Regions from separate parts of the Shewanella sp. 10N.286.52.B9 genome, predicted to be linked through region 1. Evidence: predicted binding sites of a transcription regulator. Region 1 holds the regulator's gene; each other region holds the start of a gene.

The links. Region 1 encodes MetJ, which represses methionine synthesis genes. Its sites were predicted from a motif close to TAGACGTCTAGACGTCTA; they were not measured.
Region 2: a site for MetJ is predicted at 6,145-6,162, ahead of serA (phosphoglycerate dehydrogenase). Genes of this name have one in related genera too.
Region 3: a site for MetJ is predicted at 4,764-4,781, ahead of msrA (peptide-methionine (S)-S-oxide reductase MsrA). Genes of this name have one in related genera too.
Region 4: a site for MetJ is predicted at 2,831-2,848, ahead of metH (methionine synthase). Genes of this name have one in related genera too.

Annotation. Positions count from the first base shown of each region.
Region 1 is NZ_MCTY01000125.1:93,799-101,374, forward strand. Features, by position in the region: gene BCU91_RS07795 (bifunctional aspartate kinase/homoserine dehydrogenase II) at 99-2,492, opposite strand; gene metB (cystathionine gamma-synthase) at 2,555-3,715, opposite strand; gene metJ (met regulon transcriptional regulator MetJ) at 3,923-4,237, shown strand; gene BCU91_RS07810 (sulfite exporter TauE/SafE family protein) at 4,388-5,128, shown strand; gene BCU91_RS07815 (conjugal transfer protein TraF) at 5,190-6,380, opposite strand; gene BCU91_RS07820 (LysR family transcriptional regulator) at 6,503-7,408, opposite strand; gene BCU91_RS07825 (SDR family oxidoreductase) at 7,546-7,576, shown strand, end outside.
Region 2 is NZ_MCTY01000012.1:11,175-18,750, reverse strand. Features, by position in the region: gene BCU91_RS01305 (S8 family serine peptidase) at 1-2,183, opposite strand, end outside; gene BCU91_RS01300 (curlin) at 2,864-4,327, shown strand; gene BCU91_RS01295 (response regulator transcription factor) at 4,578-5,243, opposite strand; gene BCU91_RS01290 (DUF2238 domain-containing protein) at 5,500-6,096, opposite strand; gene serA (phosphoglycerate dehydrogenase) at 6,248-7,477, shown strand.
Region 3 is NZ_MCTY01000091.1:84,948-92,523, reverse strand. Features, by position in the region: gene BCU91_RS06555 (dihydrolipoyllysine-residue acetyltransferase) at 1-1,271, opposite strand, end outside; gene BCU91_RS06550 (transketolase C-terminal domain-containing protein) at 1,281-2,258, opposite strand; gene BCU91_RS06545 (thiamine pyrophosphate-dependent dehydrogenase E1 component subunit alpha) at 2,261-3,439, opposite strand; gene astE (succinylglutamate desuccinylase) at 3,589-4,620, opposite strand; gene msrA (peptide-methionine (S)-S-oxide reductase MsrA) at 4,794-5,273, shown strand; gene trxB (thioredoxin-disulfide reductase) at 5,430-6,383, shown strand; gene BCU91_RS06525 (GNAT family N-acetyltransferase) at 6,564-7,133, opposite strand; gene rplT (50S ribosomal protein L20) at 7,233-7,576, opposite strand, start outside.
Region 4 is NZ_MCTY01000069.1:24,087-31,662, reverse strand. Features, by position in the region: gene BCU91_RS05295 (iron ABC transporter permease) at 1-748, opposite strand, end outside; gene BCU91_RS05290 (ABC transporter ATP-binding protein) at 780-1,613, opposite strand; cobalamin riboswitch at 1,731-1,903, opposite strand; gene BCU91_RS05285 (histidine phosphatase family protein) at 2,042-2,743, opposite strand; gene metH (methionine synthase) at 3,041-6,757, shown strand; gene BCU91_RS05275 (DUF5694 domain-containing protein) at 7,151-7,576, opposite strand, start outside.

The DNA of each region.
Region 1 (7,576 bases):
TATTTTATGACAATAAAAAAGGCCTATTCCGTTAGGGAATAGGCCTTTAAAGTTAATCTTTCAACCAAGTTAATCGTCGTTTAACTCGCGCTTAAGGATCACTCCTGCAGTAAATCCTTACAGATTTGTACTAAGTCAGACTGCACAGCTGCTGCGGTAACTTCTCGGCCAGCACCTGGGCCGCGAATAATTAACGGATTGCCCTGATAAAAAGTGCTGCGGATGACAAACACATTATCTCCAGGGGTTAAACTGGCATAGGGATGGTTCGAGTCGACCCATTGAATGCCTACTTCAGCATGCATTTTGCCATCGACTTTATCTAAAGATGCCACATACCTTAAGACTTTATTTTGCTCAAAGGCTGCACTATATTGCTGCAACATAAACTCATCTAACTCGCCAATGCGCGCTAAAAAGTCATCTAACGACAAGTCGGCTAATTCAGCTGGCACTAATGAATTTAATTCAATGGCATCAAGCTCAATCTCAAAGCCAATTTCACGGGCCAGAATAAGTAACTTTCGCTGCATATCTCGGCCAGATAAATCATCTCGAGGATCTGGCTCTGTAATGCCTAATCCGCGGGCTTCAACCACGAGTTCAGAAAAAGATTTTTGCCCATCGTAATGCTCAAACAGCCAACATAAAGTACCTGAAAAAATACCGCCAACAGCTTCGATATTGTCGCCACTATTGCGTAAATCGTTTAGGGCATGCTGTACTGGTAAGCCAGCGCCGCAACTGGCATTGTAACGCCAAAATAAACGCCGGTTACTTAGCTGCTGCTTAAGCTCACGGTAAAAAGGTAACGGCCCTGAGCCTGCAAGTTTATTGGCGCTCACCATATGAATCCCTCGAGCGAAAAACTCTGGGTATTGTAAGGTTAAGCTGGCGCTAGCACTGATATCCAAGGCCACCAGCTCATCGCAGTCGAGCAGCTCAAGCTGCTCAAATAAACTAGGGTAGTCCCATGTTGTTGCTGTGGTATCAAAGTCATCTTGCCAGTTATTGGCATCTATTCCTTGCTGGCAAATGAGCGCCTCTTTTGAACTCACTAAACCCACAAGTTGCACATTGGCTTCTAGTTCACGGTTAAGCATGGTGGATGAGCGCTGAAATAAATCAATCCAGGCTTCACCAATATTACCGACCCCAAGCAATAATACCCCAATACGCAATCGCGGGCCTGCGCAGCGTCGGTGTACTTTTTGGGTGAGTAAATTAACCTGAGATTTAGGCACTAAGGTCACTAAACTCAAACCATCTTGATACAGGGGTTTGGCATCGCGACTTAATAATCGGGCAAAGCTGCGGCGGTAGTGCTCTGCATCAGCACTAACCAAAGCGACTAAACCTAAATCAGTATGAGCATGGATATCGCTAATTAATAGCTCATGACTATGTAGCTCCAGTAACGCTTGTACCTGCTTTTGGTTTTCAGCAGTGAATGCCAGTTCAACTTTATGATGGGCAGAGCACCAATATGCTAGCGGCGCAATACCGGCTTGCTCAAGTAATTTGAGTGTGGTTTGAATTAGCGCTTGCTGCTTAAAGCGAAACAGCACCACTTCATTTAAACTGGTAACCACTGGAGCGCTAGCTGACGAACTTTGGGGCGCAATAAGGGTAAAGTCAGTATGTGATGCGTAACTTGAGCGCACCGCGAGACTAACATTAGTATCAAATAAGGGCTGTAAAGTTCGGCTGTGCAGTACTGGCGAGCCGAGTTTAGCTAAACGATCGGCTTCAGCAAGTGACATGCTTTCAAGTAATTTGGCATCATTAATTTTATTCGGATCAGCGTTAAATACCCCTTCAACATCGGTCCAAATAGTCACTCGTTCAATGTCCGCTAAGCTGGCAATTAAGGTGGCGCTGTAATCTGAGCCATTGCGGCCAAGTAATAATGTATCCCCTTTACTGTTGGCGCAGATAAAGCCGGTGATAACTAACCGTGTATTTGGATTAGCATCCAGCAGCTTTTGGACTTTTTCGCGGGACTCATCAAGACGAATATTCGGCACAGGCCCTTCATCAGCCACCAGCAGTGAGCAGGCATCAATATTCGCGGCAGCAACGCCAGACTCTCTTAATAAGGCTGCCATTAATCGTGCTGACCAACGCTCACCAAAGCTTAATACATGATTGAGCTGAAATTCATTGCGCTCTTCAAGGGACAATAAACTGACTAATTGCGATTTATCGGTTGATAGGCGCTCACGTAAATCGCGCGCTTGTTCGTTTGAGAGAAGTTGCTCAATCAGGTTTTGCTGATAGCTCACCAGTACTTGTAGCTCTTCTTGCCACAAGTCACCGTTTTCTCTTAAGGAGAGTAATTTATATAAAAAGTTAGTACTTTTACCCGCAGCTGAAACAACGACTAAATCATCACTGTTGCCATGAGTCAGTAAAATATGGGCAACGCGGCGATAGCAATCTGCATCAGCAAGACTTGAACCACCAAATTTATGTAAATGACTGCGGGCCATTTTTCACTCCTTAAACAACATATACCAGCCTGACTACATGAATATAGCCAAGGGAGATTAACTTAAAGCGCAGCGACAGCAGCTAAGCCTACTTCAATATCGGCAACCAAGTCTTCAGCATCTTCAATCCCGACAGATAGTCGCAGTAAAGTATCTTTAATGCCAGCTTCATACCGTGCTGCAGGCGCCATTGCTCTATGGGTCATGGTTGCAGGTACGGCAACTAAGCTTTCCACTCCGCCTAAGCTTTCAGCAACACTGAAAATAGACAGTGCATTTAAAAAGGCGACCACTTCTGCTTCACCACCTTTAAGTTCGAAACTTAACATAGCGCCGAAGCCTTGTTGTTGCTTAGCTGCAATATCGTGACCTGGGTGGTCTTTTAAGCCTGGATAATACACTTTTTCGACAAGATTGCTGGCCTGAAGTACGTCAATAACTTGCTCAGCATTTTTTTGATGCTCGCGAATACGTACAACTAAAGTACGAATGCCACGTAAGGTTAGGTAACTATCAAAAGCCGAGCCTGTTAGCCCTAAGGTGTTTGACCACCAGTGTAGTAACTCACCCAGTTCAGGGTCTTTTGCCACCACAGCGCCACCTACAACGTCACTATGACCATTGATATATTTGGTGGTGGAATGCATGACGATATCAGCGCCTAGCTCTAATGGCTGTTGCAAAATTGGCGATAAAAAGGTGTTATCAACCACAACTAAGGCATCGACTTTATGGCTTTGCTCAGCAATAGCTTTGATATCAACAACACGTAATAATGGGTTTGACGGCGTTTCTAACCACACCATTTTAGGTTTCTGAGCAATCGCATCACTGAGTGCTTGCTCATCTGTTTGATCAATCACCAGTAATTTAAATTGGCCTTTGTTGGCAAGATTTGTGAACAAACGGTAACTACCGCCATAACAATCGTGAGGCACAATCAGTAAATCATCGGGGCCTAATAAACTAGTGACCAAGGTAATCGCAGCCATACCGGTACAAGTAACCACCCCAGTAGCGCCATGTTCAAGTTTGGCAATGGCTTCACCTAACACGCAGCGCGTCGGGTTTCCTGAACGACTATAATCAAACTCTCTAGGGTTTTTATGGCCATCAAAAGAATAGTTTGTTGATAGATAAATCGGCGGGACTACAGCGCCGTATTGGGTATCTGACTCGATACCTTGGCGTACTGCTAGCGTAGCTGCGCGATGTTTGCTCATTGTAAACTCCTAAAGAATACACACTAAAGAGATGTCTAGATGGCTAAATGTACCTAAGCTAAGTCACATCGTCAATACAAATCAGCCGTTTAGACGTCTAAACATAAAGAAATCTATTTCCATTCGTTATAGAATAACCGCAATAATTTGACTGTTATTATTTAGCGGTTAAAATCTGCCACGAATCTATCGTATAAAGGTGAGTTAATGACTGAATGGAATGGCGACTATATCAGCCCATATGCCGAACATGGCAAAAAAAATGAACAAGTTAAAAAAATCACGGTATCCATACCTTTAAAAGTTTTAAAAGTATTGACTGATGAACGTACCCGCCGCCAGGTTAATAACTTACGTCATGCAACCAATAGTGAACTACTGTGTGAAGCATTTTTGCATGCCTACACTGGACAACCACTGCCAAATGACGGTGACTTATCAAAAGAAGGGCCTGATAGCATCCCATCTGAAGCAAAAGCTTTGATGGATGCCATGGGAATTGAGTGGGAAGATCTTGATTAAGTCAAGCTAGCGACTAGCGCTGAAGTACTTGCGCTAAAGTACTTGCGCTAAAGCATAAGCCTGCTCAATTAATCAAACACTGCTCGTCATTTAACGCATCGAGCTCTCAAGCTGAGAGTGAGTTGCAGTATTGCGCCTAAAGAGTCGACAATGGAATTTATCGATCCGCAGACCTTGATGCTTGCATCGGTTATCATTTTTCTAGGCGCATTAACCCAAGGCCTTATCGGTTTTGGGCTTGCGGTTGTTGCCAGTCCACTTCTCTATATCATCGACCCACAATTAGTCCCAGCCCCTGTGATTATGATGGGTTTTTCCATCGCCTTATTGACCTTATTGCGTGAACGTACTCAACTGGAGTTTAATGGGCTGCAATATGCGCTGCTGGGGCGAATACCTGGTGGCTTTATGGGCGCAGGTTTATTACTGTTTGCCCCCCAAGCAGTACTGGGGTTAGCCATTGCCTTTATTGTCGGCGCAGCGGTGTTGCTGAGTATTTTTAAGATCACAGCGCCAGTAAATCGGCTTTCGCTATTTATTGCAGGTGTCTTGTCGGGGGTATTTGGAAATATTGCCGCCATTGGTGGGCCACCATTAGCGATTTTATTAGCCGGTAAAGATGCGCCGCAGTTTAGAGCCGCGCTATCGATCTTTTTTGTTTTCAGCTCAATGATCGCACTGATTATTTTAATGCTTGCAGGCTTAGTGGAAGAAAAGCATCTGTGGTTGTCATTGATGCTATTGCCATCTGTCATACTCGGAAATATTGCCGCAGGAAAGCTAACCAATAAGGTTGATAAAAATAAGACTCGCATCGCCACTATGGTGTTATGTAGCTTAAGTGCATTATTGCTAACCCTTAAGTCGTTAATTGAATTATCAGCAGGCTAGTCGATCATCTTTTTGTGGCAGATATAAATGCAACAATGATGACAGCTAAAAATGATAACGCTTAAAAGTGATAAGAAGTTTGCAGCACAGCGCCAATGGCATCATCACCATAGCTGCCGCTCATATCCAGCTTAAAGGCTTGGCCGATGGCAAAGCCGGTGCCGAAAGAGTAAATATCTACGCTATTATCTTTTAAGTCATGGCGGTAGCCCATGCGTAAAAACAGCCAGTCAGTGGCTTTAACTTCACCGCCCACTCGCCAATACTGCACCGCATCAAACTCGCTAAAACGGCTTTGCTCCACCAGATCAATATCCGTGGTTAAGGTGACTCTGGACCAATCATAAGCAGCTCCCACTGTGACTAACGGCTCAATTTGGTATTCAAATGTCCGTCCTTGAGCTTCAACTGTGGTTATTTTTTTACTGAATAAATTACGAGCAGACAGCCCTAAGGTTAAGCTTTCTGTTGGCTCAATAGCCACCCCAAGATCAAGGTTAAATAAGCTGTCATCATTTCGATATTTATCATCATCAAAATCATCGACATCAAAGTTATTGGCACTGGCACTGTAATGATAGGTATCAATGCGTTGAAACTTAGGTGAAATCCCAACTTTTACAGGCATGTTAACTATAGATAGTGGAAAGCTTAACGCCACCCCAAAATCTGTGACTCCGGCGGCTAATACAATGCCTTGAGAGTCTAAGTCAGTGAGATCTGCAGGAGGGTTGGCGGGATCGAGATTAGTCAGCATATCAATATCACCTTGAGCAATATCAGCAACGCCCATAGCGTCAAGGTGACTTTTGTAAAATAGCGCCATTGGCACGGTTTGAGTTGGCAATACTAATGCTGCGCCAATTGCGGCTGATACCGAGGCGTTAGTGCCGTTGAGGGCATTTAAATTAATAACTAAATCATCACGAAAACCAGCAATATCATCAGTATCATTGCCGTTTATGGCCGTTTCTAAGTCATCAAAACTGTCTTGTAGTGAGTCAAACTTATCAAGCATATTGTCGCTATCATCCACTTCAGCAGCCACAACCGGTAACAGTAAGGAGAACTCATTGGTTTTTGGGGCGTAAATAGCCAGTAAAGCGGGATTAATAAAACTTGCGCCGATACGGCTAGATGAGGCTACACCTGTACCGCCCATGCTATCACTGCGAGCTTCAAAATAAAGCTGACCCGCTTGCGTATTTATCGCAAACAGCAGTAAAAACAATAGCAGCGCTAAGGATCTCATCATTCACCATTTTCATTTTTAATTATCTAATAAAGATAGTCGAAAAAATTAAAAATAGGCTTCAATCCCGTTAGACTTTTACGGCATAGATGAATTTAATCAGCCGTTTTTTAAATGTTATTTTATGAATCAGGTAGATAGCGCTTAAAATTTTCCATGGTGAATTGAATAAATTTTTTCAGCCTTTCTGGTTGGAATTTATCTTTATGGTAAAGCATATAAAAAGGCGTGTCGGGAATATGCCAATCATTAAACACATTCACTAATTGACCCGCTGCAATTTCATTAGCGCAATATAAATAAGGTAATCGCACAATGCCATTTCCTGCTAAGGCGCTGGCTTTCATAGCGCGGCCATTTTTACACTTAAAACCGCCCTTAATGGCAACGTCTACAGCTTGAGCATCTTGCCTATGGCCAAAGCGCCAATGGCTGATCGAGCCAGTAATACACAGGTGATTATTAAGCTCGCTTGGATGCTGCGGTTGACCATATTTCGCTAAGTATTCAGGGGCGACTAAAGTGCGGTTTTCGATATCCATCAGCTTTCTGGCCACCAAGCTTGAATCTGCCAGTTCGCCCATGCGAAATACAATATCAAAATGGCCCTCGATTAAATCAACCCGCTGGCTACTAAAATCAAGATCGATGGTAATTTCTGGATACTGTTTAATAAAATCATTCACCAAGGCCACTAAAATATCTTCACCAATCACCCCGCCAACGCAATTAATGTGAATATTGCCCTGTAATGTTTCAGCGCTGTCTAATGTCATTGCCACCACCTGATCGATTTGCGCTAACGCTTGCTGGCATTGCAACAGCAATTGCTGACCTTGCTCTGTCAGTCTTTGGGTTCTGGTGGTCCTAATAATTAGGCTAACACCAAGAAATTTTTCTAAACTTAATAATTGCTTTGATAAATGCGAACGTGAGCAGCCTAAGACCTGTGCAGCTTGAGTAAAGTTACCTTGCTCAGCAATCACCACAAAGGCTCTGATATCAATCAAATTTATGTCTAAGTTCATAATAATGTCTATTTTAGTTTGTGGTCATCAACAAGTTATTAGGAGTCACAGGTAAATAATGATGTTCTTTGTGGATTATATATCAACAATGAGCCATTACCTATAATGGACACAACTTAACGAACGAGGTAAAAATCATGAAATCACTTGTTGTCATTACTGGCGCAT
Region 2 (7,576 bases), on a different contig from region 1:
TAAATTCCACCTGCCGCATAAGCGTATGTAGGATTCATATCTGAAGAGGTAGAACCGTCACCAAAGCTCCATTCATAGCTAACAATGTCATCATTAACGTCTGAACTTAAGTCGGTAAAATCAACCGTTAAGCCATCAATAGCATATTCAAAGCCTGCCACTGGTGCTGTAGGACTCGCATCCCCCAGAGCCGATAAAAGTAAGCCCCAATGATTTAATGAGCCACTATCTCCACCCGCTAAATCACTAACCGTTAATGTCCAAGTACCCAATGCTATTTCACCATTGAATTGCTCAGTTGCCCATGTCTGTACAATATCATCAGCACTGCCACCAGTTTGATTGTGCAACATAGCTTCTGTGCCATTTGGTGATGTTAGTGTTACGACTAAATCTCCTATCCATGTATGGGTAATATCAACATTCACATCAAGGCCAAAGATTTGTAATTCATCCCCGATTTCAATGGTGCTGGTGATAGTAGTATTATCCGAAATATCCACAGGAGTATCATTGCTATAACCAAAATCATTCAATCCCGCAGGATAGACTTCTAGGCTAACAGCTTTACTTTTCGAAGTGATGCCGTCATCAGCATGAACGGTAATGACATAATCTCCCCAAATAGCAGACTCAAGCGTCGCAACATCAAGCGTAAAACTGTCACCGACTACTGCAGTGTTAGCAGAAAGACTAATGCCTTCTAATGCTGGTGATACATCAAATGACAGCGCGACTTGATCATCCCAACCAGCAATACTGCCCAGACTAAAGTCATAACTAACGGCACTGCCAGCTTCAACTGATTGTGAAGATGGCGTGACACTTAACGCAAATGATGGATCTGGATCTGCATCTGCCAGTGCGTTTGCGACATTTAAACGTGTTCCAGCCACTGTTAGGCCAGTCAATGCTGCATTAGCATCACCAGAATCCATTAGTAACTGCTTCATAGTGACAGGGTCAATATCAGGTGCTATTGACCACACAAGTGCTGCAGCGCCGGTGATATGTGGTGTAGCCATTGAAGTACCTGAATAGGTACCATAACTATTTCCTGGAAGGGTTGATAAAATCGCAGAACCAGGCGCGCCCATATCGACACTTGTTAATCCCCATTGAGAAAAACTAGACATATCGTCATTGTGATCGGTACTGGCAATCGACAAAACAACATCAGAGTCATAACTTGATGGATAGTGTGGATTTGCATCATTATCAACAGCGCTATTACCTGCTGCTGCAACAAATAAAATTCCTTCATCACCAGCCGATTCAATAGAATCTTTTAATGCTTGGCTAAATCCGCCGCCGCCCCAAGAATTATTGGTCGCTTTAACATCAACACCATGGTTCACTTTTAAATTAGTGAAATAATCAATACAAGCTATCGCAGCTTCTGTAGAGCCTGTTCCACTATCACTTAAAAATTTACAACCAATGATAGTGACATCCCAGTTAACCCCAACAACACCTACGCCATCATTACCTTGTGCGCCAATAGTTCCTGAGACATGGGTACCATGACCATTGCCATCCATTGGATCACCAGTTCCGGTAATAGCGTTAAAGCCGTTAACATCATCAATGACACCATTGTTATCATCATCAATACCATTTCCGGGTATTTCATTAGGGTTAACCCAAAGGTTTGCAACTAGATCTGGATGATTATAATCAACACCAGTATCAATTACGCCAATAACCACATTTTCACTACCTGTAGTAGTGTCCCAAGCGGTAACGGCATCGATATCAGCACCAGAAACACCACCAGTTTGACCGGTATTATTTAAGCCCCATAACTCCAAGAAATTTGGATCGTCTGGCATACCAATTGCTGTATAAGTATAATTAGGTTCGGCATATTTTACTGCTGGATGCTTACTAATTAACTTAATTGCACTTTCAACATTACTACCGCTTTTAAGTGATAACTTAGCCAATCGTCCAGATAATAGGTATTTAAACTTATCATCTATACCATCAGCATTTTTATCTGTGACTGTTCCTGCGACTAGATTTTGCGCTGACAACCGTTCAAAGATTGACACATTTTCTTTATAAACAACGAGAATTTCATCTTTTTTATACTTTACACTTTCTTGAGCAATAACAGGGCTTGCGTTTAACGCAAATAGAGATGTTACTGCTAATGCAATTGGGGACATTTTGTTAATCATGATGTGGCTTCCTATCTTCCATTAATAATTCCCGGAACCGGTAATGCAGCACCTGTAGCTTTTCCATTAGCTATTTTTAAAAGCGAGTTGATTTTCCACGAAGTGAAACCCGGAATTTGTTGTTGCCATCAAATTGTTGCCACAAGCTGTATAACAATAAAAGGACTGAAACTTTAATTAGTAAGTAACTACTAGGCTTATTCGACTAGTCAATATTAGTGGTAAGCGAAAATAGCCAAATATAAGCATGATATTCAGTAACTTAAACCTTTGTAGCACTAAAGGTTTAATCTTAACCCCCTAAAAAAACTAACCTTTTATACGATTGAGAAAAACCAATGGGCACCGTAAGTTAATCTTGTAACGCGCTGCATCAGCAGAATCATTTGAAATTCTACCAACCTAAAACCAAACAGTTTTAGGGTTAATAATCATAAACTTAAAAGCAACCCCTGCTCTTAAGTTATTGGTGTTTATTGAGGGTTTATAGTGCTTCAAATACTGTTAGATCTTTAAAAGTTCACGCTGAAGTTACTTCTTGATCGCATATTAGTACTCAGTTACCTAAAGCTAAATTATGCACTTTGGCGACACAATGAGTTAACTAGGAAGCGAAATACTTTATCAAACGATTATTTTCTAATAATCAGATAAATCTATATTTAAACAGGGAGCGTAGAATGAAATCGCAAAAGAAATTATCGTTAGTATCACTTGCTATTGCAGCAAGCTTAGCATTACCCGTTTCAGCAGCAGGACTTTCATTACCAGAGGTGACAGCTGCAGAGAAATCGGCATTCGCTTCGAATACTAACGCAACAGTAACTCAAACGGGCATGGAGCAGGATGCCACAGTAAGCCAAACTGGCACGCGTCATATTTCAACCGTGACACAAATTGGTGATTTACAGTTTGCCGAGGTAACCCAGCAAGGGGACTGGCAAGAATCTTATATTAGCTCTGAAGGTAATGGAAACTCTGTCATTACTAACCAGGTTGATGATTGGCATATTTCAAACGTTGGCATCATAGGTGACCAAAACCAAGTTACTATTCAGCAGGCTGACTTTTATAACACTAGTGACGTATCGCTAACGGGTAATAGTAACACTGCTGATGTTATTCAAGATGGAGCTCAAAACGAAAGTATCATCGAAGTTATTGGTAATGAAAACGCTGCAGAAGTAACCCAGTACGGTGCGATTAACTTAGCGGTATTCGCTGTTGAAGGTAATAGTAATAGTGCAACCATAATGCAAGATGGTGTAAATAACCAAGCAGGTATCGTTTCCGATTCAGGCAGCCTAAATGCTGGCGATGGTAATGAACTATTTGTAAACCAACTTGGTGATAACAACTTTGGTGCTGCTTTAGGTGTATTTGGTGATAATAATACATTCGATTTTAGCCAAACAGGCGATGATAACACTGCTGTAGTAGCAAGCTTATCAGGCTCTTTAAATGATATTACTATCGACCAAACTGGCATTAATAACGGCGCAACAATAGAGTTTTCTTTTGGAGACGATAATGACGTTACTATTAGTCAAGATGGTTTTGGTAACCAAGTGGGCGGCGCTAATATTGCTATTTTAAATGGCTCGCTTAACGATATTGAAGTCGTACAAACTGGTGATGCCAATTTAACTGAGTTTATTGTTTATGGTGATGAGAATGTTATATCTGTAGATCAAAGTGGTGCAGATAACTACACTGCTTTTGTAGCTGATGGCTTCTATAATGAGGTCACTATCACTTCCTCAGGTGAACTTAACTTTGCATATTCAGAAACCGTTGGAGATAACAATACAGTTGATATGAGCCAAACAGGCAATGATAACGAAGCCGTTATTTCAAATGTCGGTTCAAATCAGACTGTTGATATCAGCCAAGAAGGTGATTTTAACTTAACTGATATAGTCGCCTTTGGTGATGACCACTCAATTACCGTTTCTCAGCTAGGCGACGGTAACTGGGTTGGTGGAGATGATGGTTACTTTGCAATTGATGGTACTATGAATACATTAAATGTAACCCAAATTGGTAATGATAATACGGTTACAGGCATGCAAATTGGCACTAATGATATTGCCACTGTAGTCCAAACCGGAAACTTTAATTCTGCAGCAATTTACCAGAATTAATTTATAGAAAATTTTCTTACTGAATATAGGGAGCACATTGCTCCCTATATATTTACTTTAATATCTCCTCCACTGGCAAAGCTTATTGTTTTCATTACGTTAAGCTAATTCTGTGCAATTTTATGACATAAGCTCATAAATTAATTTTACACGATGAAATAATTGCCGAAACAAACAAAAAAACCAGTTACAACTAGCAACTGGCTTAATAACATCTCTAAATTATTTTAAAGCGGGTAAATAACCTAAGTTAAGCGAACTCAAAATGGGCTTGATAAGTTTGTGCCCAACGCAGTAACTCGACCCGATTGCGAGATTGGGTTTTCCTAAAGATGGAAGAGATATGTGCCTTTACCGTGTGCTCACTAATGCAAAGCCTGTGGGCTATTTCTTTATTCCTTGCACCGCTTGAAACTAGCTGAATAATGGTTCTTTCACGATTAGTGAGCATTTGCAGCATTGCGATAGTATCTGGGGGGATTTCTGTATTAGCATCAAGTTTTTGTACTAGTCGGCGGAAAATTTTGCTAATTAGCGGTCGATCATACCAAAGCTCATCAGCTACCATTTTACGTAACCCGGTCAACATTAAATCCATACGTTGGTCGGCATAAAGTAAGCCTCTTACACCTAACAATAGTGCAGACTCCTGATCTAACGAGCCCCGTTCAACTTGATATAAAGCGACAGGGACATGATTAACTAGCCGTGATACCAACAGCGGAATGCCTTTGCTATCCAGCGCGGCCCCCTTTTGGGCGATCAAATAGAAACAATTAGTATTATGTTCTACTTCAAGTTCACTAGGGTGTTTCACTACCCTGGTTTTTAACCCTATCGACTCAGCTAAAATAGCCAAGTTGCAAGGCGCTGCAACCTGGTGTAAGAAGACTAATTCATCAATATTCGAATTCATCACTTTTCTCCCTGAAAAGTATTCTGTATCTCTCGGCTATACGAGTTTCGTCCTGAAACATTGATAACATAATAACAACATAATGCAATAATAGTACATTTTAACTAGCCCATAAGGAATTTTAACTAGTCTATAAAGTATTTCTGCAATACTTAAGTACTCATTAATAGATTAAGTGCTCGCAAACCAAGCCGTTACCAAAAATAAAACAAGTAAAAATAAACTTAACAGTCACAAGATCTATAAATGTAGCTGATTAAAGTGATGCTAACTGCTTATTATGTACCTTTGTGAGCAAGACTAATGCACTAATACCACCTATAAGTGCCATAAACATATCTGACTGTGTATCCCACACATAGCCTTGAGTGCCTAAAAACGCCTCCGCATTCTCACCTGTTGCAGCTGCAACCCACCACTCAATAAGTTCGTAAAAAGCAGAAAATGCCAATACAAAACAAACTGATAGAAACTGACACCAATAGCCCGGTTGCAAGACGTGATTTCTTAGCATCACCTCTCTTGCCAGTATGACCGGAATAAACCCCTGAGCAAGATGGCCGATTTTGTCATAATTATTACGTTCGCTACCCATCACATCAGCCAACCAATCAAACAGTGGTACTTCGGCATAGGTATATTTAGCTCCGACCATGAGCACGCAGCAATGTAACAAAATCAATAAGTAAGCTAAGGGTGTTAGGGGGAATTTATTACGGGTAAATAATAAGATGGGTAAGGCGATTAATGCTGGCAGTGCTTCTAACCACCAAGTAAACATATCTTTAGGTGAACTCACCGACCAAACGAGCACGACAGCAAAAATAACCACCCATATAACTTTCTTATTCACTATACATTCCCTTTAGATGATATTGTTCTAAACCAAGATCACAGTCTTTAGCCATCTAGCCCTCTACAATGGCAATAAATAATGCTATTTTGGTTGCGTATTAATGTCAGCATAACATAAGCATAACTATTGATAAGAGGGTACCCACACCATGGCAAAACACTCGCTTGACAAGGATAAGATTAAAATCCTGCTGTTGGAGGGCGTCCACCAAACTGCAGTCGATGTACTTAAGCGTGCAGGTTATACCAATATTGAATATCACAAAGCTTCCCTTCCTGAAGACCAGTTGCTGCGCTCAATTAAAGATGCTCACTTTGTCGGCCTGCGCTCGCGCACCCAATTAACCGCTGAAGTGTTGAACCATGCTGAAAAACTAGTCGCGATTGGCTGTTTCTGTATTGGTACTAACCAAGTTGATATTGCCGCTGCTGAGAAGTTAGGCGTACCCGTTTTTAATGCGCCATTCTCAAACACTCGCAGTGTTGCTGAGCTAGTGTTAGGTGAGATCATCATGCTGATGCGCGGTATTCCTCAGCGTAACGCCCTTGCCCACCGTGGCGGTTGGTTAAAAAGTGCCAATGGTAGCTATGAAGTGCGCGGTAAAACCTTAGGGGTCATTGGTTACGGCCATATAGGTACTCAGCTGGGTATTTTGGCTGAAACCCTCGGTATGCGGGTGGTATTTTTCGATATTGAAGACAAGTTGCCACTGGGTAATGCCAGCCAAATCCATTCAATGGAAACACTATTGAATGAAGCAGACGTTATCAGCTTGCATGTACCAGAAACTGCGCAAACTAAAAATATGATTGGTGCGACAGAATTTGAACAAATGCGTTCAAAAAGCTTTTTTATCAATGCATCACGGGGCACTGTGGTTGATATTGATGCGCTTTCTGATGCCCTAAAGTCAGGCCATATTGCAGGCGCTGCAATTGATGTATTCCCAGTTGAGCCTAAGTCAAATGATGACGAATTTATTAGCCCACTACGTGGACAAGATAACGTCATTATTACCCCGCATATTGGTGGTAGTACTGCTGAAGCTCAAGAAAATATCGGTATTGAAGTCGCGGGTAAGCTGGCTAAATATTCTGATAATGGCTCAACTGTGTCTGCGGTTAACTTCCCTGAAGTGTCATTGCCACAACATAAAGGCACCTCGCGCTTATTGCATGTTCACCACAACCGTCCAGGTGTGTTGATTAAAATTAACCAAGCGTTTTCAGAAAAAGGCATTAACATTGCTGCGCAATATCTACAAACGACTGCAGATATTGGTTACGTGGTCATGGAAGTCAATTCAAACCAAGCCGAACAAGCGCTGGGCGAGTTAAAAGCAATTGAAGGTACTATTCGTACCCGCGTATTGTTTTAATTCAAGCTAAGTCGGTGAACGATTTAACCTTAGGCTTATCTCGCAGTTAAATTGTGAATTAAAGCTATCTTCAATTAATTGAAGATAGCTTTTTCTTTT
Region 3 (7,576 bases), on a different contig from region 1:
GTAATTTCAGCAGCAACTTCTAGAATAGATTTGTTTTGCACGTCTTTTACATTAGGTACTAACAAACCAACTTTTGAATCAACAGCCATACCTATGTTATGAGAAGCTTTATACGTCAGCTCAGTACACTCGGAATTGACCTGGCTATTCAGCACAGGGAATTCATTGATGGCTAACGACATTGCTTTCATGAAAAATGGCATCATTGTTAGCTTAACTTCATCAGTAGAGTAGCGTTGCTTCATTTCGGCGCGCAAGGCAACTAGATCTGTTAAGTCAAACTCTTCACAATAGGTAAAATGCGGAATGGTCGAAACAGACTCCACCATCATTTTCGCCATAACCGCTTTAACACCTTTGATAGGTTCGACTTTATCAGTAGCGCTTGACACGGTCGTCGCTGGCGTAACTGCTGGGGCTTGGTTATTGACCACAGGAGTAGAAACTGTCGTAGATTTAGGCGTCGCTGCAGTTAAGTGGCTTTCAATATCTTCTTTATAGACACGGCCACTTTTGCCTGTTCCTTTCACATCAGCAATATTGATATCTAAGCTGCGGGCTAAACGTCGCACTGCAGGACTGGCTAATGCTTTGCCTTGTATAACAGGCTCAGGTGAAACATCTAAAGCCACTTGGGTTGCTGGAGCATCATCTACAAGGGTATTTGCTACTGAGGTAGATTCAACTTCGATGGCAAATAAAGGTTCATGTACTTTTGCAAGCTGGCCTTTTCGATAATGAAGTTTAACAATAGTGCCATTTTTTATTGCTGGAATTTGAACCAAAGCTTTGTCTGTCATCACATCAGCAATAGGTTGATCTTCAACCACGCTATCGCCTTCTTCGACTAACCACTCAACCAGTTCACACTCTACAATACCTTCACCAATATCTGGCAATAAAAACTCTTCAATCGCTTTACCTGTAACAGGGGCTTGTGGCGTATTTTGAATCGAGGCATTGCTAGGTGTATGGCTTGAATCATTTTTTACTTCCGCCGCTGTCGAAATGACAAAAGGTTCGGCAGCAGTTGCATCCATATCTACGGCATAAAGTGGTGCATGTACTTTAGCAATATCGCCTTTGGCATAATACAGCTTAGTAATTACGCCACCATGTGGTGCAGGAATTTGCACTAAAGCTTTATCGGTCATGACATCAGCGATGGGTTGATCTTCAACGACTAAGTCGCCTTCTTTAACCATCCAATCGACAAGCTCACATTCAACAACACCTTCACCAATATCCGGCAAAATAAAATCTTTAATCATATCTTGCTCCTAGAAATTAACTGATGCTTTAATGGCTTCGAATGTTTTAAGCTCATCTGGCATGTATTCTTTTTCAAGAATAAGCGGGTATGGTGTATCTAAACCACATACTCGGCTAATGGGTGATTCAAGACTTAAGAAACATTCCTGCTGAATTGTTGCTGCAATTTCACCAGCAAAGCCACCTGTTAACGGCGCTTCATGGTTTATTAATAACCGACCCGTTTTCTTAACTGAAGCAGCAACGGTTTCTATGTCCCATGGTGCCAGAGTGCGCAAATCGATAATTTCAGATGAAATACCCTCTTTTTCAGCCATAAGCGCTGCTTTTTCAAGGATCTCCATTTGCGCGCCCCAACCTAGTAATGTGATATCAGTTCCTGATTTAACCACTTCTGCTTTACCTAGCTCGATTTCATAATCGCCAGCGGGCACTTCGCCAACTGAAGCACGATAAAGACGCTTAGGCTCAAAGAAAATAATTGGATTAGGGTCACGTATAGAAGCAAGTAACAGCCCTTTTGCTTGCTCTGGGTTACGTGGAATGACAACTTTTAAACCAGGCGTTTGGGTAAAGTACGCTTCTGGAGATTGCGAGTGATAATGGCCGCCTGCAATACCGCCACCATAAGGGGTTCTAAAAGTCAGTCCGCCAACATCAAATTGATTACCACTGCGATATCTGAATTTTGCTGATTCATTAACGATTTGGTCAAATGCAGGGAAGATATAATCAGCGAATTGGATCTCTGCCACAGCAGTCATGCCATTTGAGGCTAAGCCATTAGCAAAGCCAGCAATACCCTGCTCGGTTAACGGTGTATTGAAACAACGATCACGGCCGAATTTTTCTTGTAGTCCAGATGTCGCTCGAAAAACACCACCAAAGTGTCCAACATCTTCACCAAATACCACCATTCTTTCATCCGCGGTCATCGCAATTGATAACGCATCATTAATGGCGTGTAACATGTTCATTTCAGCCACGATTAAATTCTCCCTGCACTTTTAGGATACGACTTAGGATATTTTTTAATATGTTGTTTTAAATCAGCTAATTGTTTCTCTAAAGCAGGTGTTGGTTTATCTAATACATCTGTGATTAACAAGTCGATATGCGGTAAAGCCACTTTTTCTGCCACTTTAACGGCATTAAGTACTTCTTCTCGGTATTGTTCATAAGCTGCAGCATCATCTTTTTCGTTTAACCAATCTTTATTGATCATCCAAAGTTTAAAGCGCTTAACAGGATCATGTTGCTCCCACTTAGCTTCTTCTTCTTTTGAACGATAACCCGATGGGTCATCTGAAGATGAATGTGCACCTAAACGGTACGTCATCGCTTCGATGAGTACTGGCGCATTATGTTCTAACGCATGAGCTCGAGCTTGTTGAGTTGCTGCGAGTACCGCAAGCATATCGTTACCATCAACACGAATAGTGTGCATACCATAACCAACACCACGACTGGCAATGCCATTACCTGCAAATTGCTCTTCAGTTGGCGTTGAAATCGCGTAACCATTGTTACGACAGAAAAAGATCGTTGGTGACTTTAAAACTGCAGCCATATTTAGGCCTGCGTGAAAGTCACCTTCTGATGCTGCACCTTCGCCAAAATAACAAATAGCAACGTTACGTTTGCCTTGTAATTTAAAAGCATGTGCAACACCGGTAGCTTGTGGTATTTGAGTCGCTAGTGGTGATGAAATTGTCTGGTAATTTAATTCTTTACTACCGTAATGAATTGGCATCTGTCTGCCTTTACCTAAATCTTTTTCATTACTGAACATTTGATTCATAAATTGTTCAGTGGTAAAACCACGATATCTAAGTGATGCATGCTCTCGGTATTGCGCCAATATGACATCACCGTCATCAAGTGCAGCAGTACTGCCAATGATAGAGGCTTCTTCGCCAGTACAAGTCATATAAAAACTAATACGACCTTGCCTTTGAGCACTTAACATACGTTCATCTAATACTCGGGTAAAAACACAAGTATCATGTATACGTTCAGCCAAGGCTTTATCAATAACGGGCATGACGGCATTTTCGTAAGTTGTGCCATCAGCTTGTAGAATTTTTAAAATAGGAATGTGCAATGAAGCTTTGTCTAAGAAGCTGACACGATGCACTGTTTCATTAGTCAGTGTTGCGTTGCTCATATTGTGCTCTTGTTATTTGTAGCCTTAAAAATAAAGCGTAATTTATTATATGCGAACGAACATTACGTTAACGTAAACTTACTATCAACTAATGTTCATTCCACTTAGTGAATATCCTGTCATATATAATGTATATTTAGCTTTACAACTTATTGAATGTCTTCATTAGGTGCTGGCACTAAACATAATACTGTACGTTGGCCCACAGGTACATTTTCATTAGGAAAAACGATAGCTTCGTATGGATAAATGACCTTAATCTCAGTGTCACCTTCCGTTGCTAATACATGATTTTGCTTGAACCCAGAAAAATTTACCGTTGTCTTATCAAAGGTGAATTTGAAATCATCAAACTGCTTGTTAATGGAACGAGACACTTTATATAAGTGAAGTTTGTCTTTATCAAAAGGAGCTAGTTCAACTTGTTGTTGAGTTATCAACTGCAAAAGCATCTTTTTAGTATTGGCAAATTTTAACATATCATTCTCGCCAAAAGGCATCACTTTACCCAGTTCGACTGTAAATGCATCGGCTTTGAATTGTTCTGATGAATAATAGCTAAAAGTAGTGGTAGGTTCATGATGGAATAAAATGGTGTCAACATCACAACCCGCTAAAAACATAATTTGATCAGCACTAAAGCTACGTCCAGGCCTGTAAGGATAAATCGCAAATTTCTCATGTTTAGACGGCTTTATCGCGGTGTGTAAGTCGTAATGTATTCGTTGTGAGCTATTATTTTGAAGATAAAAATTAGCTACATATTCCTCTAATTTTTTTGCTCTAACTCTTTCTTTATTTGATAAACCTAAACCGGAAGAATGTGCCCCACTGAACAAACGATTCATATTCTCTTCTACAAAGCGTGTTTGGCTGAGTATGGAATCTGGATTGCCAATTATAAACAGGACTCTTTGTTTTGTAACGATTGTTTCTTTTAATAAATTATTTATGAGTTCGTTACAGATTTCAATAGGTGCTGTTTCGTTACCATGTATGGCACAAGATAAAACAATGTCTTTAGTCGACCCTTGAGCTGGATTAAAACAAATAATCCCGTTATCTAAAATCGTAACTGTTGTTTTATTTGACAATTCAAAGCGCTGTTCTGGCACCTTGTTATTAATGTTAGTTAACGTAAATGCTAAAAAATCTTTGTCATCCATTAATTGTTGAAACACGCTGACTCCTTGATGCGGCTTTAAATATTGAATGGTTTCAAACGGTAGTCGGATTCTATCACATTTAGGGGAAGCTAACGTTAAGTAACATTTAACAGAGTGTAAATCTTTGCTTGCATTATTTATTAGAATAAATATACTTTTAGCCATCTAGACTTCTTTACGGGTATCGTATGACTATAGCAACTTTTGGTGCAGGCTGTTTTTGGGGCGTTGAATATTTTTTTAAACAAATAAATGGTGTAGTTGCAGCACAATGCGGTTATATGGGGGGAAATGACATATTTCAGACCTACGAGCAAGTGAAAGCGGGCGTAACGGGCCATGCAGAAGTGGTACAGGTTGAGTTTGACGAACATATTGTTAGCTATGAAGAGTTGTTGACCGTTTTTTGGCAAAACCACAATCCAACCACTCTAAATATGCAAGGTGGTGATATTGGCAGCCAATATCGAAGCACTATTTTTTTCCACAGCCAAGAACAAAAATTATTAGCAGAGCAATCTAAATTGTTGCTAATTCAAAGTGGTAAATGGGGATTACGACAAATTGTAACTGAAATTGTACCGGTTCAAACCTTTCATCCGGCGGAAGAATACCACCAAAACTATCTAGAAAAGAATGGCTTACCAAGTTGTCATATTAGTTATTAGCATGTAAAAGTCTAATGCGATAAGTCCTTGGTGTCTTTTGTGTACGGTATCGATTGCCTCAATCTATATCTTGGAGCAATCGCTACTTTACCCCACCCTGTAAATTCCCTACAATCCATGCAAATTGCTTAAAGCATGTAATGGAGAAATAAAAAAATGAGTCAAGCTCGTCATATTAACCTGTTAATTTTAGGTTCTGGCCCTGCTGGTTATACTGCTGCAGTTTACGCAGCACGTGCAAATTTGAAGCCTGTCATGATCACTGGGATGCAACAAGGTGGTCAACTGACTACGACTACTGAAGTTGAAAACTGGCCAGGCGATGCTAATGGCTTAACCGGTCCAGCATTAATGGCAAGAATGCAAGAACATGCTGAAAAGTTTGATACTGAAATTATCTTTGATCATATTAATGAAGTTGATTTTAGCCAGCGCCCTTACCGATTAAAAGGAGACAATGGTGAGTTTACTTGTGACGCATTAATCATTGCAACTGGTGCATCTGCCAAATATTTAGGCCTTCCATCTGAAGAAGCATTTATGGGCCGTGGTGTATCAGCCTGTGCTACCTGTGATGGTTTCTTTTATCGTAACCAAAAAGTGGCTGTAGTTGGTGGTGGTAACACTGCTGTTGAAGAAGCGCTTTATTTAAGTAATATTGCTTCTGAGGTGCATTTAATCCACCGTCGTGATTCTTTCCGATCAGAAAAGATCCTGATCAACCGTCTGATGGATAAAGTTGCTAATGGCAATATCATCCTACACTTAGATCAAACTCTTGATGAAGTCGTCGGTGACAACATGGGTGTTACCGGTCTTAAAATGAAAAGCACTAAAGATGAGTCAATTTCAGATTTAGAGGTTGCTGGCGTTTTCATTGCGATTGGTCATAGCCCAAACACCGGTATTTTTGACGGTCAACTTGATATGAACTACGGTTACATTACCGTCAACAGTGGCCTTCAAGGTAACGCAACTCAGACAAGTGTTGAAGGCATTTATGCTTGTGGTGACGTAATGGATCAACATTATCGTCAAGCTATTACTTCAGCAGGATCAGGTTGTATGGCTGCGTTAGATGCCGAGCGTTACTTAGACGCACAAAAGTAGAATCGTCACTTTGTAATCTACTAGTTTACACATAGTGAGCTAGTAGCGACAAGCCATCCATTATTGTGATGGCTTTTTTATTGTTTGTATTTTATCGATGTGAATAACACAGGTGAAGGCTGTTGTTCATACAGTTGACCAGTTTTTGTTTAACACTATTACTGCGCATTACTCATTTTTTTAATGGTTAACTTTCAAACTGTATATTACAACTTCAGTTTTGCCATTAACATCTGAATGAAACTGCTGACAGATAAATTCCATTCCTATTTTCTTCATAATTTTAATTGAACCTAAATTATCCTTATCCGCTATTGCTGTAAAACGTTCAATAATTGGTTGTTCCTCTACCAATAATTTAATCACTGCTTTGGCGCTTTCTGTCGCATAACCTTTCCCCCAAGCTGATTGTTTGAATCGCCAACCAATTTCAAGATTATTAAATTCAGGGGTCTCACTGAAAAAGCCCATGGGCCTAATCAATATCCAACCAACAAAGTTATCACGACTATCAACAGTATCTAGTTCTCGCTTTTCAAACACCTTCCAAAAGCCCCACCCTTTGGATGGCGTTAAATAACTTGCCAAACGTGGTATAGAAATATGTTCTATATCAGATTTTGAGGTAGGTTTTCCGCCGTTTATATATTTCATCACATCGGGATCTTGGTCTAGATCGTAAAGTAAATCGGCATCATCAAGCGTCATAATAGCAATTGATAATCTGTCTGTTGCTAACTGGGTTTTCATAACACCTACTTCCAATAAGTCAAACACAATGGCAAGATTCTAAATTTTAGATATAAAAAAAGGAACCCTAAGGTTCCTTTTTTAAAGAATAATAACTAATTACTTAGCTAAAGCTTCTTTTGCTTTTTCAACTAAAATTGTGAAAACAACTTTGTCGAATACAGCGATGTCAGCCAAAATTTTACGATCGATTTCGATCGAAGCTTTTTTAAGACCGTTAATGAAACGGCTATAAGAAAGACCATTTTGACGAGATGCCGCATTGATACGTGCAATCCAAAGTTGACGGAATTGACGTTTCTTTTGACGACGGTCACGGTAAGCATATTGACCAGCTTTAGTTACTGCTTGAACAGCAACACGGAAAGTACGAGAGCGAGCTCCGTAATAACCTTTGGCTAATTTAAGTACTTTCTTGTGACGAGCACGAGCGGTTACACCAC
Region 4 (7,576 bases), on a different contig from region 1:
TAAAAGCTAAAATAATTAATATGCTGCAAACTACCACCACAGATGGGATAACCAGGCCTGCCCAGCTAGCTTTAGCAAAGCTGCCCAAACTCCAAAATAATACTGAAGCCGCCGCTTGAGGGCTTGAAAAATACAGTACCAAACTGGTTAGCGCGCCGAACATGAAAGAGGTGGCCACCCCAGACAATAGCATCCGCTCAACTTGGCTAGCACGACCAAAACCAGATAAACCTAATACCAACAGCACAGATAAACTCGAACCAATAAAAGCGCCAATTGGTAAACTAATGGATGACCAAGACCACCAGGCATCATTACTGAATAAGCCTGAACGTAAAATGGCATTGGCAAGATGACCAGAAGACTCTGCTAACCATTGCAGCACTAAGCCTTGGCTGCCAAAAAAGCTCAGCACTAATACCGCCCCAAATGACGCCCCAGAGCTAATACCAAATAAATAGGGATCCGCCAACGGGTTACGTGTCACCGTTTGCAATACACTGCCCGCAAGCGCCAAACCTGCGCCTGCCACAAAGGCTAAAATAATTCTTGGAAAACGCAGCTCAAACACAATCCGCTGCGTTAGTGAATCTGTTTCACCTGTACCTAATGCCAGATTAGCAAACAAGCTAACGACTTGTTCAAAACTGATATTGGCTGCGCCGAAACTTGCCGCGGCGATTGGAGTAACTAAGGTCACTATGGCAGTAACAAACAGCAGTAGCTTATGCTTAAAACTTAAACTCATCTGCTTTGCTAGCTTCACTGATTGTGTGGCATCAATGGCTGTCATTTATCGCCCTGCCCGTGTTTTGATTAGCATTGTCATAATGACTTTGATAACCATAAAAGTAGGTAATTAACGGTTTACCGTGCTGTGGGTGACTTGATATTTGGCAGCAAACATCAAACACGTTCCCCAAAATGGTTTCTGTTAATACTTCATCAGGTAAACCTTGAGCGATGCACTTTCCTTGATCAAGTAACAGCAATCTATCGCACATTGCGCTGGCTAAATTAAGATCGTGAATAGAGGCAATCACGCTAATGCCAAGTTGCCTAACCAACTCAAGAATTTGGATTTGATAGCGAATATCTAAATGATTAGTCGGCTCATCAAGGATCAATAACTGCGGCTTTTGCACGATAGCCCGTGCAATTAATGCCCGCTGTTTTTCACCGCCAGATAACTGCTCATATTGCTGCAAGGCTTTGTGCTCAAGACCCACTTTAGCCAGTGCCTTGGCAATATCATCTGCATCTGCTTGGGTATTGGTTTCAAAAAGGCCTTTATGGGGCGTTAAGCCCATAGAAACCAGTTGATGGGTGGTCATATCAAAATAATGGGGTGACTCTTGCTGCACAACGGCAACCTTAGTGGCCAATTGTTTATGAGAAAAACCATTAATATTGTCGCCAAATAAGCTGATTTTGCCAGCATCAGGGGTGATATAGCGATACAAGCAGCGCAGTAAGCTGGATTTACCCGCACCATTAGGGCCAATAAGCCCTAGCATTTCACCACGTTGCAAGGAAAAACTGACTTGAGAAAGGATCTCATTGTCTGCAACTGACCAGCTTAGCTGATCAACTGTTAATGCCGCAGTAGTCAAGATACTACCCCTGCGGTTATCCAAGAGGCATGTTTAGCCACATCTGGGGTTTTAATACTGATCACGATACAAACTCCGCCTGAGTTACCCGCTCAAGTTGTTGTTAGGTGCTGCTAATTCAGCAAGAAAAACTAAGCTAGGTATCTGACTTAATGGCATTCATTAATCACTTATCTTACAAGTGATGAGATGCTATTTTACAGTTGCGGGTACAGTTCGAGCTAAACAGCATTTAGGCTAGTTCTCGATTCCCTACTCATTTAGCGAACCGCTTGATACTGGTGTTGCTTAAAGCATTTCACACAAGCACTCAACTGCAGCTAAATTGACTTAATTTGAAATTTTATTGCACTTAATAAATGCGGCTTATATTGTACGGTATATCTGCCTAAGTGAAGTTAGTTTTTTCTGCTAATTTTAGGCTAAAACTAATTATTCCAGTTTAAACGATAGACGGGTTTAGTCGATTTATCATCAGCTTCAGGCCAAAACACATCAATGGTTACCGTCGCGGCATAATCTATATTCAGTTGTCCATATAGCCCTTTACAGCGCTCAAGTCCTAACACCAAAGCGATAATATGACGGATAACTCCACCGTGAGTCACAACCAGAGCAGTGGCTGATGCTGTTGCCTTAGCACTATTAGCCTCAGCAGTATGAGCTTCAGCCAAGTTGTAAGCTTGCAAGGTTATTTGCGCAAAAGCCTGCGCCACCCTTTGTTCAAATTCAGCCATGGGCTCAGCTTGGGGCGCGCCATGCTCCCAAGGGTTATCCCAATAGGCATCTAACGCTTTAGCGCTATGCTGATAAAGCTCTGCAAAGCTTTTTCCGTCCCACAAGCCAAAATCAATTTCCTGTAATTGAGACATTATCTCAACCTGTAAAGCTAAATCAGCACTCACTTGGTTTAACTGCTGCGCTAATTCAGCGGCAAACGCATGGCAGCGCACCAAAGGCGAACTGTATAGCTGCAGTGATGGCAAACAACCTAATAGCCCTAGCTTAGCCGCACTCTGGTGCATGTTCGTTAGCCCCAAATCAGTTAGCGCCACATCGGTTTTACCCCGCAAAATACTGTCGCCTTCACATTGGCCATGGCGTAACAATATTATCTTAGCTTGCTTCATCTAAGGAGACTCCATCGGCCGTTTCAATTGGCTTATGTTTTTAGTGTGAGCAATGGGCTTGCTCTTACAATCTATTTAAACGTATTATGGACGTCTATACGTTTAAATGTCCAAACAAAATATTTTAAGATGAATTTTATTACAGGGGATTTCGCATTATTCTGCCCTATAAAAGCATAAATAAAGGTATGCTTATTTCATCTAAAACCGTTAACACAATCCACTAACTACTTAAGTTAGCGTGTTATTTAACGCTCGATTAAGTGATTAGCATAAAAGCAATTAAGGTAATACGTTATGGCGAAGTCGACTTCCTACAGTCAGGTACTTGAACAACTTACAAATACGCTAAAACAGCGCATAGTTATCCTCGATGGTGCCATGGGCACAATGATTCAAGACTACAAACTGGAAGAAGCCGACTATCGTGGTGAGCGTTTTAAAGACTGGCACTGTGACGTAAAAGGCAACAACGACATGTTGGTGCTAAGCCAACGCCAAATCATTAAAGATATCCACACTAAATACCTGTTAGCGGGTGCTGACATTATTGAAACCAATACCTTTAATGCCACCACGATTGCTATGGCCGATTACGACATGCAGTCGTTGTCAGCAGAAATTAACCTTGAAGGCGCCAAAGTTGCCCGTGAAGCCGCTGATGACGTTACTGCGCAAACGGGTATTAAACGCTATGTTGCAGGGGTGCTTGGGCCAACCAACCGCACTTGCTCTATCAGCCCAGATGTAAACGACCCCAGTTTTCGTAATATCACTTTTGATCAATTAGTCGAAGCCTATGTTGAATCAACCCGTGCATTAATTGATGGCGGCGCAGATATCATCATGGTCGAAACCATCTTTGATACCCTCAACGCCAAAGCCGCATTATTTGCCATCGAATTAGTGTTTGATCAAATTGGTGATCGGCTACCTGTAATGATTTCAGGCACCATTACTGATGCTTCAGGTCGTACCCTAACAGGGCAAACCACCGAAGGCTTTTACAACTCACTGCGCCATATCAAACCATTATCCATTGGCCTTAACTGCGCCCTTGGCCCAAAAGAGTTGCGTCCCTACGTTGAAGAGTTATCACGGATTGCAGAATGTTATGTTTCTGCCCACCCTAACGCTGGCTTACCTAATGAGTTTGGTGGTTACGATGAAACCCCAGAAGAAATGGCCGAAGTGATCAGTGATTGGGCACGGGAAGGCATGCTCAATATTGTGGGTGGCTGTTGTGGTAGTACACCCGCGCACATTAGCGTTATTCGCGATGCCGTTATCAGCCATGAGCCACGTGTCATACCTGATATTCCCGTTGCCTGTCGCTTATCAGGGCTTGAGCCATTAACCATTGATGGCAACTCATTATTTGTTAACGTCGGCGAGCGCGCCAACGTCACAGGTTCAGCCAAGTTCCTGCGGTTAATCAAAGAAGAAAAGTTTGAAGAAGCCCTAGATGTCGTGCGCGAGCAAGTTGAAAACGGCGCACAAATCATCGATGTCAACATGGATGAAGGTATGCTTGATGGCGCAGAGTCTATGAAAAAGTTCTTGAACTTAATCGCCTCAGAGCCTGATATTTCCCGCGTGCCTATTATGATTGACTCATCAAAATGGGACGTCATTGAAGCAGGCCTTAAGTGCGTGCAGGGTAAGTCGATTGTTAACTCCATTTCGATGAAAGAAGGTGAACAAGCCTTTATTCAGCAAGCCACCTTAGTGAAACGCTATGGCGCAGCCGCCATTGTGATGGCATTTGATGAAGATGGCCAAGCCGATACCCGCGCCCGTAAAACCGAAATCTGTACCCGCGCCTATCGCATACTGGTTGATGTGGTTGGCTTTGCCCCAGAAGACATCATTTTCGACCCGAATATATTTGCCATTGCCACCGGCATTGACGAGCACGATAACTACGCCGTCGATTTTATTGAGTCCATTAAAGACATTAAAGCCACTCTACCCCATGCAATGATTTCTGGCGGTGTGTCAAACGTCTCGTTCTCGTTTCGTGGTAACAACCCAGTCCGCGAAGCCATTCATGCGGTGTTTTTATACCACGCGATTCAAGCGGGCATGGACATGGGTATCGTTAACGCAGGTCAGTTAGCCATATTTGATGACATCGACAAAGACTTAAAAGAAAAAGTCGAAAATGTGGTACTGAATTTACCTTGCCCCGTTGCCGACTCAAGCAATACTGAGCAACTACTAGATGTTGCTGAGCGTTTTCGTGGTGACGGCAAACAAGTGGCTAAAAAGGAAGACTTAGCTTGGCGTAGTCTGCCCGTTAATGAGCGCTTATCCCACGCCTTAGTGAAAGGCATTACTGAGTTTATCGACCAAGACACCGAAGAAGCGCGCGCCGCTGCCACCCGCCCACTTGATGTGATTGAAGGGCCATTAATGGATGGGATGAATGTGGTCGGTGACTTATTTGGCTCAGGCAAAATGTTTCTGCCGCAAGTCGTTAAATCGGCTAGGGTAATGAAAAAAGCCGTGGCTTATTTAAACCCATACATTGAAGCGGAAAAAGTTGAAGGTCAATCAAACGGTAAAATTTTAATGGTTACCGTAAAAGGTGACGTGCACGATATCGGTAAAAACATTGTCGGCGTGGTGCTAGCCTGTAACGGCTTTGAAGTGTTCGACCTAGGCGTCATGGTGTCAGTTGAAAAAATCCTCGAAGCCGTAAAAGAGCACAATATTGATATTATTGGTATGTCAGGGCTTATTACCCCAAGCCTTGATGAAATGGTACATAACGTCAAAACCTTCCACCGAGAAGGGTTAACCATTCCGGCGATTATTGGTGGTGCAACCTGCTCGAAAATTCATACCGCAGTAAAAATTGCCCCACATTATCCACATGGTGCAATTTACATTGCCGATGCCTCGCGCGCAGTGCCTATGGTGTCAAAACTGGTAAATAACGACACTCGCCAGCCCACCATTGATGCAACCTATGCTGAATACGACATCATGCGTGAAAAGCGGTTATCACAAACCAAACGCAAAACCATAGTGTCAATTGACGCTGCCCGTGAAAACCGCTGTAAACACGATTGGGATAACTACACCCCATTTAAACCGAACAAATTGGGCCGCCAAGTATTTGATGATTACCCACTAGAAGATCTAGTGGATCGCATCGATTGGACGCCGTTTTTCAGAAGCTGGGAGCTGCATGGCCACTTCCCTGAAATTTTAGATGACAAAATTGTCGGTGAAGAAGCCCGTAAGCTCTATGCCGATGGTAAAGCCATGCTTGCAACCATCATCAGTGAAAAATGGCTTACTGCCAAAGCGGTCATTGGCTTATTCCCTGCCAATACCGTTAACCATGACGACATTGAGCTATACACAGATGAAACACGCACCACGGTTGAAATGACCACCCATCACTTGCGGATGCAGCTTGAACGTGTGGGCAATGACAACTTCTGTTTATCTGATTTTGTCGCGCCAAAAGACTCAGGCGTCGCCGACTACATGGGCGGCTTTGCTGTTACCGCAGGCCACGGCATTGATGAACATGTGGCACGTTTTGAAGCCAACCATGATGACTACAACGCCATTATGCTTAAGTGCCTAGCCGACCGTTTAGCTGAAGCCTTTGCAGAGCGTATGCATGAACGGGTACGAAAAGAGTTTTGGGGTTACGCTGCAGATGAAGTATTGGATAACGAAGCCCTTATTCGTGAAAAATACAAAGGTATTCGCCCAGCACCTGGTTACCCAGCCTGTCCTGATCATACTGAAAAAGGCTTGTTATGGGATTTACTAAAACCCGATGAAACGATTAACCTTAATATCACTGAAAGTTATGCCATGTTTCCAACCGCTGCGGTATCAGGTTGGTACTTTGCTCACCCGAAATCACGTTACTTTGGCGTGACCAATATTGGTAAAGATCAAGTTGAGGATTATGCCAAGCGTAAGGGAATGAGCTTGGCAGAAGCAGAGAAGTGGTTGTCACCAGTGTTGGACTATGACCCTGAATAGAGAGTGATGTGGAGTAATCATAGGGTTACTCTATTTCCAAACTACGTTTGGATTAAAAATGTGGCCTATGTGCCACATTTTTTATGCCTAACGTTTAGCCTTTGAGGTATCGGCTATTACTCTAAAATCGCACCTTCATGGTTATCAATTGCCTGCCGCAGGCTTTCGTGCAAGCACAGCTGTGACACGCTGCACTCTTTATATAAGTCAAAAGGTCCCTGAAAGCTCGGCCATGACGAATAACATCCTTGTTAAACGGCCAGTTCGGCATCCATGCCGCTCGCTCAGAACGTTTCACACTGTGAAACTTCGCCATATCATGGACGGTCACAGCCGCGCTTACACCTGATATTCAATCTCTTCGATTTGGGTTTATTTGTGGCGATTGAGTATTTACTTTGATTCTGACCCAACATATTCAGTTACGTAGTCAGAAAACGGTATTACTTCAACACCTATCATTTTTGAAAGGTATTCTTCGAAAAATACCCGATGAGATGCACCTACAATAATGACAATTCGTCCGCCAATCTCACTCGCAACCACTCTCATGATGTGAGACACCATATTTAGGTTTCTAACTTCCCATAAAGCAACTCTAGCTAACGCAGGTTCAACATCTAAATCTTTATCAACAAACATACTCCACTCTTGCCCAATAACTTGAGAGCTTTGTTCAGGGCTATTCAACCAAAGGTATAAAGGCAGCCAATCCCCTGTTTGTATTGCGTGTTTTTGCAAAGCTTGAGATTTAGTTATAAACGTACTTTTTTGAAGTTCATTTCCTGCTTGGGATTTACTATAAGATGGCATTAACCT